DNA from 2 places in the Mycoplana sp. MJR14 genome. Region 2 is predicted to be linked to the other one. Evidence: predicted binding sites of a transcription regulator. Region 2 holds the regulator's gene; the other holds the start of a gene.

Evidence for each region. Region 2 encodes LexA, which represses DNA repair genes until DNA is damaged. Its sites were predicted from a motif close to TGTTCNNNNTGTGTTCNG; they were not measured.
Region 1: P0086_RS24230 (ATP-dependent helicase) is a predicted target of LexA. The motif match lies at 4,926-4,943, and genes of this name have one in related genera.

The regions. Positions count from the first base shown of each region.
Region 1 is NZ_JARGEO010000017.1:19,755-27,437, reverse strand. Features, by position in the region: gene otnI (2-oxo-tetronate isomerase) at 1-477, shown strand, start outside; gene P0086_RS24240 (efflux RND transporter permease subunit) at 499-3,576, opposite strand; gene P0086_RS24235 (efflux RND transporter periplasmic adaptor subunit) at 3,587-4,693, opposite strand; gene P0086_RS24230 (ATP-dependent helicase) at 4,990-7,059, shown strand; gene P0086_RS24225 (ABC transporter ATP-binding protein) at 7,096-7,683, opposite strand, start outside.
Region 2 is NZ_JARGEO010000006.1:159,213-166,895, reverse strand. Features, by position in the region: gene gltA (citrate synthase) at 1-67, opposite strand, end outside; gene P0086_RS16015 (ComEC/Rec2 family competence protein) at 370-3,000, shown strand; gene lexA (transcriptional repressor LexA) at 2,981-3,691, opposite strand; gene P0086_RS16005 (hypothetical protein) at 4,494-5,765, shown strand; tRNA gene P0086_RS16000 (tRNA-Ser) at 6,191-6,280, shown strand; gene P0086_RS15995 (hypothetical protein) at 6,476-6,688, shown strand; gene P0086_RS15990 (DUF992 domain-containing protein) at 7,139-7,672, opposite strand.

The DNA of each region.
Region 1 (7,683 bases), on a different contig from region 2:
CACATGATGGCGGGCCTGGCCGACGCCGATGATCCGGAGGCGATCCGCTGCTATCGCGATTCGCTTCGCTATGCCGCCGAACGGACCGGGCAGGCCGGCATCGGCCTCGTCATCGAGCCGATCAACCGGCGCGACATGCCCGGCTACTTCCTCAACGACTTCGACCGCGCCCTGGACTTCGTCAGGGAGCTCGGCCTGCCGCATGTCCGGCTGCAGTTCGACATCTACCACCGCCAGATCCTGCATGGCGACGTGATCATGGCGCTGCGCGCGATGATGCCGCATGTCGGCCACATCCAGACGGCCTCCGTGCCCCTGCGCAACGAGCCCGGCACCGGCGAGTTGAACGACGCCATGATCTTCGCCGAGATCGATGCGCTGGGCTATGCCGGCTACGTCGGCTGCGAGTATCGTCCGCGCGGTGCGACGCTGGACGGTCTCGGCTGGATGAAGGCGCTGAACACCCCGCGCGGGTGAGGCGCTCCGCCGTCCCTGACGCTACTCGGCGGCGGCCGCAGGCAGGTATTCGACGTTTTTCGGTGCCTCCTCGGCCTCGATCGTGCGTCCGAACACGGAATAGACCATCGGCACCACGAACAGCGTGAGCAGCGTCCCGAACGACATGCCGCCGACGATGACCCAGCCGATCTGCTGGCGGCTTTCGGCGCCGGCGCCCGTCGCGAGCGCCAACGGCACCGCGCCCAGCACCATGGCGCCGGTGGTCATCAGGATCGGCCGGAGCCGCAGGGCGGCGGAATCGATGACGGCGGCGAGCCGGTCTTGGCCCGCCTCCTGCTGCTGGTTGGCGAACTCGACGATCAGGATGCCGTGCTTGGTGATCAGGCCGACGAGCGTGACGAGGCCGATCTGCGAATAGACGTTCAGCGAGCCGCCCGCGAAATGGAGGGCGGCCAGCGCCCCCGTCACCGAGAGCGGGACCGAGATCATGATGATCAGCGGGTCGCGGAAACTCTCGAACTGCGCGGCGAGAACGAGGTAGATGAAGCCGAGGGCGAGGACGAAGACCACGGCCAGGCTCTGCCCCGAGGCCAGGAATTCGCGGCTGGGGCCGGAGACGTCCGTCTGCACGTTCTCCGGCAGGACCTCGCGCGCAAGCCCGTTCATGTAGGCCAGCACCTCGCCGGTGGAATATCCCGGCGCCAGGTTCGCCGAGACGGTGACCGACCGCATCTGGTTGAAGCGCTTCAGTTCCTGCGGCGCGACCGTTTCCGTCACCTTCACCAGGTTGGACAGCTGCACCATCTCGCCGCTGGCGGACCGGACGAAGATCGTCGACAGCGCGGCGGGCGAGGCGCGATCGGCGGCCGCGAGCTGCACGTAGACGTCATACTGCTCGCCGTCGATCTCGAAGCGGGTCACCTGGCGGCTGCCGAGCATCGTCTCCAGCGTCCGTCCGATATCGGCCACGTCGATGCCGAGGTCGGAGGCCTTGTCGCGGTCGATCTCGATCGTCATCTCCGGCTTGTTCAGCTTCAGGTCGGTGTCGACATTGGTGAGGCCGGGATAGTCGGACAGCCGATCGAGGAAGGCCTTGGTCTGCCCGTCGAGTTCCTCATAGCTGCTGGAGCTCTGCAGCACGAACTCGATCGGGCGGGCATTGTTGGAGGTGCCGAGCGAGGGCGGATTGCTGGCGAAGGCGTTGACGCCGGCGATGCGGCGGAGCTTGGGCAGAAGTTCGGCGACCAGGTCCTGCTGCGAGCGGCCGCGCGTGTCCCAGGGCTTCAGCCGCCCCATGGTCAGGAAGCGGTTGACCTCCGGAAAGCCCGTAATGGTCTGGATGCTGCCGACCTCGGCGACCGGCTTCAACAGGTCCTCCACCTGCCGCGCATAGCGCTCGGTATAGGCGAGCGTGGAGCCTTCCGGCGCCGTGCCCATGACCCGGATCACGCCGCGGTCCTCGACCGGCGCCAGCTCCTGGGGAAGCTGCAGGTAGAAATAGACGCTGCCGAAGGCGACGACGGCCGCCAGCATCGCCACCACGGGCCTTATCCGCAGCGAGGCGGACAGCAGCCTTCGATAGCCGCTCTCGAGCCCCGTCAGCCCGCGTTCGATGAAGGCCGAGATCCGCCCCGGCTTCTCCTGATGCCTCAGGAGTTTCGAGCACATCATCGGCGTCAGCGTCAGGGCGACGAAGCCCGACACCAGCACCGCGCCGGCCAGCGTCAGCGAGAACTCCAGGAACAGCCGCCCCGTCCGGCCGGCGGCAAAGGCGACCGGCGCATAGACGGCAGCCAGCGTCAGCGTCATGGCGATGACGGCAAAGCCGATCTCGCGCGTTCCCTTGATCGCCGCCGGCACCGGCTTCATCCCGTTTTCGATGTGGCGGAAGATGTTCTCCAGAACGACGATGGCATCGTCCACCACCAGGCCGATCGCCAGCACCATGGCCAGCAGCGTCAGCGTGTTCACGCTGAAGCCGAGCGCGTACATGATGGCGCAGGTCGCAACCAGCGAGATCGGGATCGTGACGATCGGAATGATCGAGGCGCGGGCGGAGCGGAGGAACAGCACGATCACGACCAGCACCAGCACGATCGCCTCGACGATCGTGTGGTAGACGGCGTCGATCGCCTCCTCGATGAACACGGAATTGTCGTTGCCGATGGCGCCCGTCATGCCCTCGGGAAGGTTCGCGTTGATGTCCGGCAGGATGGACTGCACGCCGGCCGACACGTCGAGCGGGTTCGCCACGGCCTGCTTGATGACGCCGACCACGATGGCGCTGTCGCCGTTGAAACGGCCGGAGCGCCGCTCGTCGGCGGCGCCGAGCTCGACGCGCGCCACCTCGCCGAGCCGCACCAGCACGCCGTCGCCGCGCTTGACGATGATCTTCTCGAACTGCTCGACATTGCTCAGCGCCGTCTTGGACAGCACGGTGAACTCGCGGTCGCTGCTCTCCAGCCGGCCGGCCGGGATTTCGACGTTCTGCGCCTCGAGCGCCCCCTCGATATCCTGCACGGTCAGCCCGAGAGAGGCGAGGCGCTCCCGGTCGACCCAGATCCGCATCGCATAGCGCCGCTCGCCGTAGATCTGCACGTCGGCGACGCCGTTCACGTTCTTGAAGCGGTCGACGATATTGCGGTCGACATAGTCCGTCAGGTCCAGCGGGCTCAGCCGGTCGCTGCGGAAGACGACGAACATCACCGGCTGGGCATCGGCCTCGACCTTGGAGATGACGGGTTCGGTGATCTCGTCCGGCAGTTGCCGGCGGACGCGGCTCACCCGATCGCGCACGTCGCTCGCCGCCACGTCCGGATCGACCTCCAGGCGGAAGCGCACGGTGATGCGGCTCGATTCGGCCCGGCTCGTCGATTCCAGCACGTCGATGCCGGCAATCCCGGCGATCGAGCCTTCGAGCACCTGCGTCACCTGGCTTTCGATGATGCTCGCGGACGCGCCGGGATAGGAGGTGACGACGGAGACGACCGGCTCGTCGATGTTCGGATATTCGCGGACCGTCAGGCGCTCATAGGAGACGACGCCGATCAGAAGCATCAGCAGGCTGAGCACCGTGGCGAAGACCGGCCGGCGGATGCAGAGTTCGGAAAATCCCATCCGGCGTCTCCTAGCCTTCGACCTGGGCGGTCTCGTTGCCGACGATCTCGACGCTTGCGCCGTTGCGCAGCCTGGTGTGGCCTGCCGTCACCACGACGGTGCCCGCCGTCAGGCCCTCCACCTCCGCCACGCCGATCCTGCGGGCGCCGACCGTGACGCGGCTTTCCTGCGCCTTGCCGTCCACGACGGTCCACACGAAGCGGTCCTGGCCGCGCGCCACGATGGCGGCCTCCGGAACCGTGACGACCTTGCGCTCCTCCAGGCCCCTGACGGTGATGCGCGCGAACAGGCCGGGCCGCAGCGCCAGATCCGCATTCGGCAGCCGGGCGCGGATGCTGATGGCGCGGCCGTTGACGTCCATCATCGGGTCGATCGCATAGACGGTACCGGGAAACGTCCTGCCGGGAATGGCGTCGACGGAAACCTCGAGCGTCTGGCCGATCTTCACCTTCTGCAGATTTGCCTCGGGAATCTTGAAGTCGACTTTCAGCACGTCGATCTTCTCCAGATTGACCAGCGCCGTGCCGATGCCGACGTAGCTTCCGGTCGAGACGCTGCGCAGGCCGACGACGCCGTCGAAGGGGGCGACGATATCGTGCTTGGAAAGCTGCACGCGCTGCGAGTTGAGGAGGGCGGTCGCGGTGTTGCGCTCGGCGATGGCCGAATCGAGGTCCCGGGTCGTGCCGGTGCCGTTTGCCGACATGCGCTGGGCGCGCTCATAATTGGTGTTGGCGAGATCGAGGCGCACCCTGATCTCCTCTTCCTCCGCCTTGGCAAGCGCATTGTCGAGGCTGACCAGCACCGTGCCGGCCTTGACCGGCTGGCCCTCGTCGAAGCGGATCGCCGCGATCCTGCCGGCGACCTCGGGCGCAAGCTGCACCGACTCGTCGGACTGCAGCGTCCCGATGGCGCTGATGTCGGCCGTCGAAGACGTTTCCGCCGCATCGGCGACCTCGACGGGGACGCTTGCCGGTCCGGAGCGCTGGCGCGCCGGTTCGCGTGCGGTCGAAAGGGTGGCCTGCGAGACGGCATCGAGATCGATCCACTTCCACTGGACCGCCGCCGCCCCGGCCGCTCCGGCAAAGACAACGGCCAGGATCACCGCCAACACCCTCATGAAAATCCTCATAAATTTGCTGCATTGCACAATACGGCCATCATTGCAGAAGGCAACGCGGGAAAAAAATGAAAATTCTGTAATGTCGGTCACCTGCCCTCACATTGTCGTTATCCGCAATCCCCTGCGGATCAGGGCTTCGCCGCCGAGCGACGAATTTCCCCTACCGTCCCGCCGCAAAGTCCTCTCCGGGACCCGACCCTGCCATGGCCGCGCCCGCCGCGCCGAGCAAAGTTCCGGATATGTTCGCAAGCTGCTATGGTCGCCTTCGAATCGCGCGCAAGATGGAATCCGGCATGACGGCCACCGCCTATCTCGAAAAACTCAACGACCGGCAGCGACTGGCGGTGGAGCACGGGGTCGGCCCGGCGGGCAGCGGCGCGGGTGGGCCGCTGCTGATCATCGCCGGGGCCGGCTCGGGCAAGACCAACACGCTCGCCCACAGGGTCGCGCATCTGATCGTCAACGGCGCCGATCCGCGCCGGATCCTGCTGATGACGTTCTCGCGCCGCGCCGCCTCTGAGATGGCGAGGCGCGTCGAGCGCATCTGCCGCACCGTGCTCGGCGCCAACGCCGCCGCCATGACCGACGCGCTCACCTGGTCCGGGACCTTCCACGGCATCGGCGCGCGGCTTCTGCGCATCTATGCCGAGCAGATCGGCCTGAACGTCGACTTCACCATCCACGACCGCGAGGATTCCGCCGACCTGATGAACCTGGTCCGCCACGAACTCGGCTTCTCCAAGACCGAGAGCCGGTTTCCGACCAAGGGCACCTGTCTTGCCATCTACTCGCGGGCGGTCAATTCGGAGACGCCGCTCGCCGAGGTGCTGCGCAACGTCTATCCCTGGGTCAGCGGCTGGGAAGCGCAGTTGAAGGACCTCTTTGCGGGCTACGTCGAAGCCAAGCAGGCGCAGAACGTCCTCGACTACGACGACCTGCTTCTCTACTGGGCGCAGATGGTCGGCGACCCGGAGCTCGCCGAAGACATCGGCAACCGCTTCGACCATGTCCTCGTCGACGAGTACCAGGACACCAACAAGCTGCAGTCCTCGGTGCTGATGGCCCTGAAGCCCGGCGGCCGCGGCCTGACGGTGGTCGGCGACGACGCGCAGTCGATCTATTCCTTCCGGGCGGCCACGGTCCGCAATATTCTCGATTTCCCCCGGCAGTTCACGCCCGAGGCAGACATCGTCACCCTCGACCGCAACTACCGCTCGACCCGGCCGATCCTGGCCGCCGCCAATGCCGTGATCGACCTGGCGCGCGAACGCTTCACCAAGAACCTCTGGACGGAAAGAGAAAGCGCCGAGCGCCCGAAGCTCCTGACGGTGAAGGACGAGAACGACCAGGCGAACTACATCGTCGACCAGATCCTTGCCAACCGCGAGGGCGGCATGACGCTGAAGCAGCAGGCGGTGCTGTTTCGGACCTCCAGCCACAGCGGACCGCTGGAAGTGGAGCTCACCCGCCGCAACATCCCCTTCGTGAAGTTCGGCGGGCTGAAGTTCCTCGATGCCGCCCACGTCAAGGACGTGCTGGCGACCCTGCGGTTCGCGCAGAACCCGCTCGACCGGGTCGCCGGTTTCCGGCTGTTGCAGATGCTGCCGGGCATCGGCCCGCAGACCGCAGGCAGGATGCTGGACACGATCGCAGCCGATCCGGAGCCGCTGGTCGCCCTGGCGGAAATCCCGCCGCCGGTCAAGACCGGCGAAGCGTGGGCAGCCTTCATCGAACTCATGGTCGGGCTCAGGCGTTCGGGCGGCGCGTGGCCCGCCGACATCGCCATGGCCCGGGCCTGGTACGAACCGCATCTGGAACGCGTCCACGAGGACGCCGAGACGCGCAAGGCGGACCTCCTGCAGCTCGAGCAGATCGCCGCAGGCTACCCGAACCGCGAACGCTTCCTGACCGAACTGACGCTCGATCCGCCCGACGCGACCAGCGACCAGGCCGGCGTGCCGCTGCTCGACGAGGACTACCTCATCCTGTCGACGATCCATTCGGCCAAGGGCCAGGAATGGCGCGCGGTGTTCATGCTGAACGTCGTCGACGGTTGCATCCCCTCCGATCTCGGCGTCGGCACCACGCACGAGATCGAGGAGGAGCGGCGCCTGCTCTATGTCGGCATGACGCGGGCGAAGGACAGCCTGACGCTGGTCACGCCGCAGCGGTTCTTCACCGGCGGCCAGCACGCCCAGGGCGACCGCCATGTCTATGCCTCGCGGACGCGCTTCATCCCCGCCACGCTGCTGCAGTTCTTCGAAACGGCGACCTGGCCGCTCGTCTCCGCCGCCGCCGGCGAACGAAGCGCAAGGCAGGTCCGCATCGACGTCGGCGCGCGCATGCGCTCGATGTGGAAATAGCCCCGGCGCAACGGGCCGCCCGTCCTGCCCGGCACGCTACCGGGGGACGGCCATCGGAGCCCCGGTGACGGGATCGGGCATGACCAGGGCGGAGAGGCCGAACGCCGCCTTCAGGTTTTCCTCCGTCAGCACCGCCTGCGGCGTCCCGGTCGAGACCAGGCCGTCGGGCCCGAGCAGCACCAGATGGTCGGAGAAGCGCGCGGCGAGATTGAGATCGTGCAGGACGGTGATCACGGTGGCGCCGTGCCGGCGGTTGCGCTGCTGCAGCAGGCTCAGCACCTCGATCTGATGGGTGAGGTCCAGCCAGGTCGTCGGTTCGTCGAGCAGCAGGCACGGCGTATCCTGGGCGAGAACCAGCGCGATCCAGGCGCGCTGGCGCTGTCCGCCGGAGAGTTCGTCCAGCGGACGCTCCATCTGATCCGTCAGTCCCACCGCCTCGAGCGCCGCCGCACAGGCATCCGCATCGGCCTTGCTCCACGGGGCGAGCAGCCCGCGCCAGGGCGTCCGCCCGCGCCTGACCAGATCGGCCACCGTGATCCCTTCCGGGGCGCGTGGCGCCTGCGGCAGGATGGCGAGGCGGCGGGCGAGCGCACGCGTGTCCTTCTCGAAGATGTCCTCGCCGCC
Region 2 (7,683 bases):
TCCCGGTTCGCAGTGGCAACTCCACCGTCTTGTCACCGATTGTGACGTCCGCGCTCTTTCCCGTCATGAGGACCTCCATTGAATTAAGAGGGCACGGAGCGTGCCCGAACTTGGCGGTGCCGCTTTGCTAACCCATTTGCGACGCCCTGCCAAGCAGGACGAAAGGCATAGTTGTGCGATGCAAAATCGGACATTCCGGATGGCAATATCTACTCTTCCGCGCCAGTTGCAAGCAACTTGTGGGCGAGGCCGTGAAATTAGGGAGGGGGCATTCTTTCGCGGAATGCCGGCCAATCGGCCGCAAAATCGGGATTGCCTGACAAAATCTGAAGTTGCATTATCCGATGGTCTGACGCCGGGATCTTCGGGATGGGGGAGCGGACTGCCAGCGAGGTCGCACAACGGGCCGCAGCGCCGGAGGCTGCTTCGGCGACGACGCCGGCCGGGACCCTCGTCGCCCGGCCGTTTCCGGGCCTTTCCCGGCCGGCTTCCGGGCGGGCGATGGTGCTCCGGCTGGCCCCGGTGGCCGCCCGCGCACGATCGTCCTTCGCCGCGGCCTGGCAGCGGGAATGCGACTACGGCACGCCTTTCCTGTTCGTGCCCGTCGCGCTCGGGGCAGGGGGCTGGACATGGTACGCACTTCCCCGTGACCTCCCGCCGCTGCTGCTCGCAGCCATGCTGGTGGGAACCGTCATCCTGGCTGCCCGCTGGTGGCATCGTGGCGGCGTCCATTCCGTTGCGGCGCGCACCGGCTTTCTGTTCGTTGCCGGGCTGACGCTCGCGGCCATCGAGACGGCGCGGCTTTCGACCGTGCTGCTCGATCAGCCGGTGACGACCACACTTGCCGGACGCGTGCTGGCCGGCGAGGCGGACGACCGCGGGCGGATGCGCTATCGCATTTCTGTGCTCTCCACCGAGAAGCCGACGTTGCGCCGGCCGCCGGCCATCGTCAATCTCGTGGCGCGCAGCCGGCACGCGCCGATCTCGGTCGGGGAGGGCATCTCGGGGCGCGCGCGCCTCGGCCCGCCGTCGGGCGCAGCCTTGCCGGGATTGAACGACTTCGCCTTCGATGCATACTTCGCCGGTACCGGCGCGATCGGCTACTTCTATGGGAAGCCTGCAGCGACATCCTTGGCCGATGAGGACCGGGGGCGTTCCTGGCTTGCCGGCGCGCAGGAGACGATGGCAAGCTGGCGCGGGGCGCTGACGACGCGGATCCGCGACCGGATCGGCGGCGACGCAGGCGCCATCGCCGCCGCTCTCGTCACCGCCGAGCAGCGGGGGATCAGCCCGGCGACGGTCGAGGCGCTGCGCCAGGCGGGCCTTGCACATGTGCTGGCGATCTCCGGGTTGAACATGGTGCTGGCGGCCGGCACGTTCCTGGTCGGGGCGCGCCTGGCGCTGGTTCTTCTGCCCGGCGCGGCCGAGCGGTACCCGATCAAGAAGGTCGCCGCGGCAGGCGGTCTCGTCACCGTCACCCTCTACATCCTGATCTCCGGGGGCGCCGTCTCGGCCGTCCGTTCCTGGCTGATGATCGTCATCATGCTGCTCGCCGTCCTCGTCGATCGCTCCGCCATCAGCCTGAGAAACATCGCCCTGTCGGCGATCGTCATCCTGTCGGTCACGCCCTCGGCCGTCACCGGTCCCGGCTTCCAGATGTCCTATGCCGCGACCCTCGGGCTCGTGGCCGGCTATGCCGCCTGGCGGGACCGGGGTGCCACCGGCGACCGACCGGCCGCACGCGGTCGGCGGCTGACGCGGCACGCGAGCGGATTCGTCGCCGGCCTGCTGCTCACTTCCGTGATCGGCGGCCTTGCCACGCTCGCCTATTCCGTCGGTCACTTCCATCGGATTCCCGCCTACGGGCTTGCCGGCAATCTGCTCGCCATGCCGATCATCTCCCTCGTGGTGATGCCGATGGGGGTCGTCGCCATGCTGCTGATGCCGTTCGGCCTCGAAGGCATTCCCCTCGAGGTGATGGGAATGGGCATCGAAGCCATCATCGCCCTGGCGCATCTCGTGTCCGGTTGGGGCGGCGAGATCGTCACCGGACGCCTGCCGCCGCTTTCCTTCGCCCTCCTGGCCGCGGGTGGGGCGATCGCCTGCCTGTTCCGGACACAGATCGCAGCACTCGCCCTCCTGCCGCTCGTCGCAGGCGCCGGTCTGGCTTTCTTCCCGCCCGCACAGCCGGCGCCGCAAGTGCTGGTGTCCGAGGACGGAACGCTGGTGGCGCTCGTCCACGACCGTGAGGCTGCGACCAATCGCCGGCAGCCCCCGGGCTTCATCTACGATCAATGGCGGTATGCGCTTCGGCTTAAGGAACACCGGGCGCCTGCGACACTCGAAAGCGGGGAACGCGAGCGTGGGGGTATTGCAAGCTCAACAGCGGGCGGCCGAGCCACGGGGCCAACCGGTCGACAGGGCGACGGGCGATCGGTCGGTGGGCAATCGCCTGACAGGCAATCGGGTAACGGTAGATTGCGTGACGGGCAACTAGGCGAGGACAACTCCATATCGCCGCCCGAGGCTGCGGCATCCGGCCCCGGGGTCTCCGGGCGGTCTCCGGCCGGGGCCGGCACGATGGGCGGGGCGTTCGACGCGGCCTTCTCCCTGGCGGCCGCGCAGAAGCGCTTCGTCTGCCGCCGGCAGGCGTGGTGTGCCGGCGTCGCTGCCGCCGGCTGGCGGGTGATCTGGCTGGAGGATCCGATCCACCTGGCCGCGGCATGCGACAGCGCCGATATCGTGATTGCCCCGCGCCATCGCGGCGGACGCGCCTGCAGCAACGGAACCCCGTTGATCGGCCGGCAAAACCTGCGCCTGACCGGCGCCCTGGAGATCGCATCGACGGGCCCTGGTGGCGGGGCAGGGCGCGACATGTCCATCACGCCGGCCGTCGTCCAGATCCACCGCCCCTGGAACCGCCATCGCCTCTACGACTGGCGCTCCGACAGCTTCTGGGATCCGGACCGAACCCGCGGCGTCAATGATAGCGACGAATGAGACCGACCAGCTTGCCCTGGATCTTGACGCGATCGGGGCCGAAAATCCGCGTCTCGTAGGCCGGGTTGGCAGCCTCCAGCGCGATCGAGGCGCCCTTGCGGCGAAAGCGCTTGAGGGTCGCCTCCTCGTCGTCGACGAGCGCCACCACGATATCGCCGGGGTTGGCCGTTCCGGCATTGCGGATGATCACCGTATCGCCGTCGAGGATGCCCGCCTCGATCATCGAGTCACCCCGAACCTCCAGCGCGTAGTGCTCGCCGCCGCCCAGCATTTCCGCCGGCACGGAGATATCGTGGGTGTTGTTCTGGATGGCGGAGATCGGCACGCCGGCGGCGATCCGGCCCATCACCGGCACGGCAACGGAGCTCTCCGATGCCGGAGCCTGCGGCCGTTCCGGCGCCGGCTTTTCCTTGCCGAGGCTGCCTTCGATGACGGAGGGCGAGAAGCCGCGCCGCGCCTTCAGGCTAGGCGAATAGGCCTCCGGCAGCTTGATGACCTCCAGCGCGCGGGCGCGATTGGGCAACCTGCGGATGAAGCCGCGCTCCTCGAGTGCGGTGATGAGCCGATGGATGCCGGACTTCGACGCCAGGTCGAGCGCATCCTTCATCTCGTCGAACGACGGCGGAATTCCCGTCTCCTTCATCCGCTCGTGGATGAAGAGAAGCAGTTCCTGTTGCTTGCGGGTCAGCATGGCTCGTCACCCAGAATCGTGAAACAAATACGGAACAAACACTATCTGTTCCATTTGTGTTCCGCAAGTGGCTAAAATTCAGTGAATTCGACGCTCCGGACAGGCCATGTGGTGGGACGTTGACGGCCGCTGGCGAACGGCTATAAAGTCGCTGTGCGCCGCTCTGGGGTGTACAAGGCACCCGATGCCGACACAACTTGTCGCGCCGGGCCAATGGAAGAGTGTCCGAGTGGTTTAGGGAACCGGTCTTGAAATTCTATTTCGCCGGTCACTACTCATCCCAATTGATCCCAAAAACTCCCGTTTTTTCAGTGCATTGACGCCTATCTCGTATCGGCCCATACGGAATGATACGTGAACGTGCTACGGAGTTGAGTTGCAAAGATCGTAGCGGTGTGTTCTCTTTTCGTTCTTCAGCTGGCTACCAAGGTAACTCGACCGGAAGGAGACCGTTATAGGTGCGGCCAACTATGTCAGAGAAATGGAAATGGAGCAGTCCGCCGGCTCCGGCGGATCGCGCACCTCGAATCCGCCGGCCGGCGTGGACTGGTTAGTTCCACCACGCATAAACGGCACCGCGATGAATTCGTCGCTACTGAATGGCGAGCTGCCTGCGAAGTGTTGCGACAGGTATGCAGAGAAGCGGTGCTGGCAACCTTCCAAAGGATCCCCGATTAATAGATGTGACGCGCTCTTTCAAATTATCATGCTTGCCACAGAATACATCCAATGCTTGAAGAGCAAGTTGTTAAAGAATTGATTTTGTGCCATGATATAAAGTTGAAAGAAAATGGAGGGGGCAATGTGGAGAACTCGCATAGGTCCAATCAGTGGCGTTATTGCCTTGCTCCTGGTATTTTGGTTGGTTCCTGAAGTCGAATCGTATTTTGACGAACCTGCCGATGCGTCGCAGAACGATTGTGGCAAGAGGGGGCAGGCCGAAGACCCAATTTATAAGCCGCGGCCCTACTACGAGGGCAAGGTTCTCAATATTCGACTCACGGACGAGGGTAGCTTTGTCGACCGGTGTGAACTCACCAATGTTCTATTTGAGTTAAACTGGGATAGACCGAGACGGGCAGATAACGAGCCTCGTCCTATTGAGAGTTCCCACGCCACATCGTTGCCAAAGCTCGTCATTCTATACATTCATGGTTGGAAGCACGATGTCTCTGCGAGCGACTCCGACTATATTAATTTCCAAAATCTGATCACAAAACTCTCAGCCTCCAATCTCGGCGGAAAGCAGGTCCTTGGCATTTACGTTGGATGGAACGCTAAATCGAAGATTCCTCCTTTTGATCGTTTCCCGCTAGACAACATTACATTCTGGTCAAAGCAAACCATTGCTGACAGAATCGCTCAATCCGGGTCCGTATCCAAAATTGTCGGAGCAATTAGTTCGGTGCTGTCCGACAAATATTCCTCTGAAAATCAATTCATCGCGATCGGTCACAGTTTTGGATCAAGAATACTATTCTCCGCCACCAGTCAATCTTTTATATATAACGTCGCCAAGGCCCATCCTGGCTATCAGGGTGGTAGGTATGAATTGATCTCTGGCATCGCAAACGCCGTTATACTCCTAAATCCGGCCTTTGAGGCTTCTCGCTACGTTGCATTGGATGCAACTACTCGGTCCAAAGAGCGATTTTCGGATGCTCAGCAGCCTCTATTACTATCCGTTTCATCCGATGGAGATTGGGCGACGAGGTTTGCATTTCCAGCGGGACAGTGGCTCGCCCTTTACCGGGCAGAGACCCAGCGGACCACAATAGGTAATTTTCCAGATTTTAAAACACACACACTGGAACTGGCCGGCACTGGTATTTGTGAGCGCGCGGAAACTGATGGACTGTCTGAGCATTTCATCGCCGGGGGGCTATGCCTTTCTCGCGATAGTGTACCAAACAATCAGGACCAAGTAATTCAGGAGAGAAATCCTTTCCTAATTGCTCGCACTACGTCGGAGATCATCCAAAATCATAATGACGTCTGGAATGAGAGATTCTCCATGTGGCTCTTTGCATACATAAAAGAACTTGGGGATCAACAACGCCCGCGCCGGATGTGAACCGGAGCTTGCCATGAGGGGCGGCGCCTAGCTCTTGAATTTTCGGTCCCATTTTTCCGCAAGCTGCTCGGTCAGGGTCCAGATGTGATCCATACCCCAGCTCTGCTCATTGCCGGCATTCTGCTGGCGATGATGAGCGCGGTCGGGTGAACCGCACAGGGTTTGCCGGAGGCTCCAACTTCTGAGACAGTGGAGCCGATATGAGAAAGACAACGAACAAATTCTCACTGGAAGTCCGCGCCCGAGCAGTGCGGATGGTTTTGGATCACCAAGGCGAAAATTCCTCGCGATGGGCAGCGGAGTTGACGCAGCGTTGCAAGCGGCTATAAGCGCAACTCGGAAAACGAAATAGTTGCAAAGTGCGTAGCAACTGGCTTTTTCCGCACTGGATATCATGGGTGAAGCCGCTTTGATATAAATTAGATGGAAGAGTGTCCGAGTGGTTTAAGGAACCGGTCTTGAAAACCGGCGTGCGGGAAACCGTACCGTGGGTTCGAATCCCACCTCTTCCGCCAATGCCTTTGATTTTATTTGATATTTCCTGACAGTCATCGACCTGCGCCCTGAACCGCGCGCGGATGGAGGGGTGGACCTCGCCATCTGCCTTGGCTTGGCATCCTCCCGGCGATCGTCTTGCCATTTGCCGTTAGTGGCACTCGTCCCGATAGAATGCGATGCTGCTGATCTTTCCGATCGGAGGGATGGCGGTCATGGAACAGACGCATGCGGCCGAACTGGCGAAAGAGTATCTCCGCCTCGGTGGACGACGGCTCTCGAAGGTGGATGACAATCATGTCACCACCCGCATCTGGGAGCGCGAGACGCCCGAAGCAGAGGCCTTCTGGGCGAAGAACATCGAACCACTGGACGAACGTCATCAGCGGGAAGTGATCACGCTGTTGCCTTCCATCAGCGAAGTCTAGGGCAGGGGTGTTGTCTCACCCATTTGGGTTAGAGCTTTCGCTGCAGTTTCAGAGTGGTTCCTCAAACGGTCGCAGATGTTCGCGAGCCGTTCGAAATGCTTTAGCTGTTTATAAGGAACAAAAATGTTCCCGTCGCCTCGCAGGTTCGCCGGCGAGGGCGCGGCGAATGCCGGGCGCCGCCGGGTGCAGCGTCGCCAAATTCGTCCGGGATGACGAAGGGGTCGGAGCACGCGCGATAAAGAGAACCGGCTCTGCGATGCAGTGTTCGTCCTGACCGCCCGACAGCATGGCTGCCGTGACTTTCACGGAAGAGCGAGGAAGGCTGTCTGGCTCGGCCAGCGGTTGCCGGAAGGGGGAACCAGGTGAGCGCGGCGTTCTGCCGACCCGGCGGGATGTCGGACAGTTCGGGGAAACCCCTGCCTGGAGGGCAGGGGTCTTGCGATGTTCTCGTCAGTTGACCGAGGTCAGCGTCATCGAGGTGCCGGTGGCGGCGATGTTGAGGCCGATCTGACCGGTCAGGCTGACGGTCTGCAGGTGGATGGAGCCGGACGTGCCGCCGACGAGAATGTTGGCGCCGACGCCGGCGCCCACCGTCGCCTCGGCCGTGGCGCCCTGGTAGATGCCGCCGAGCGAGCCTTCGTGATAGCCCGCGGTGGGGGCCAGCACCGCCCAGACGAGGCGGCCCTGCGTGGTGAAGCCCAGGTCGACGCCGAGTTTGCGGATCTCGCCCTGGTAGTGGTCGACCGGCTCGATCCCCATCGTCGTGACGAAGGCGCAGTCGACTTCCTTGGCCGAGCCCAGCACGTAGCCGGCGCCGCCGCCGATCCTGCAATCCAGGTAGCCGATGCGCACGCCGTCGCGCGCGTCCGATCGGGGGGCGACCGGCGCCGCCGGTACGACCACCGTGTCGGCGGCGCGGACGGCCGTCAGGCCGGATGCGGCAAGCGAAGCGGTCATCACTGCGATGGCAAAAGCCTTTTTCATAAATTTTCTCC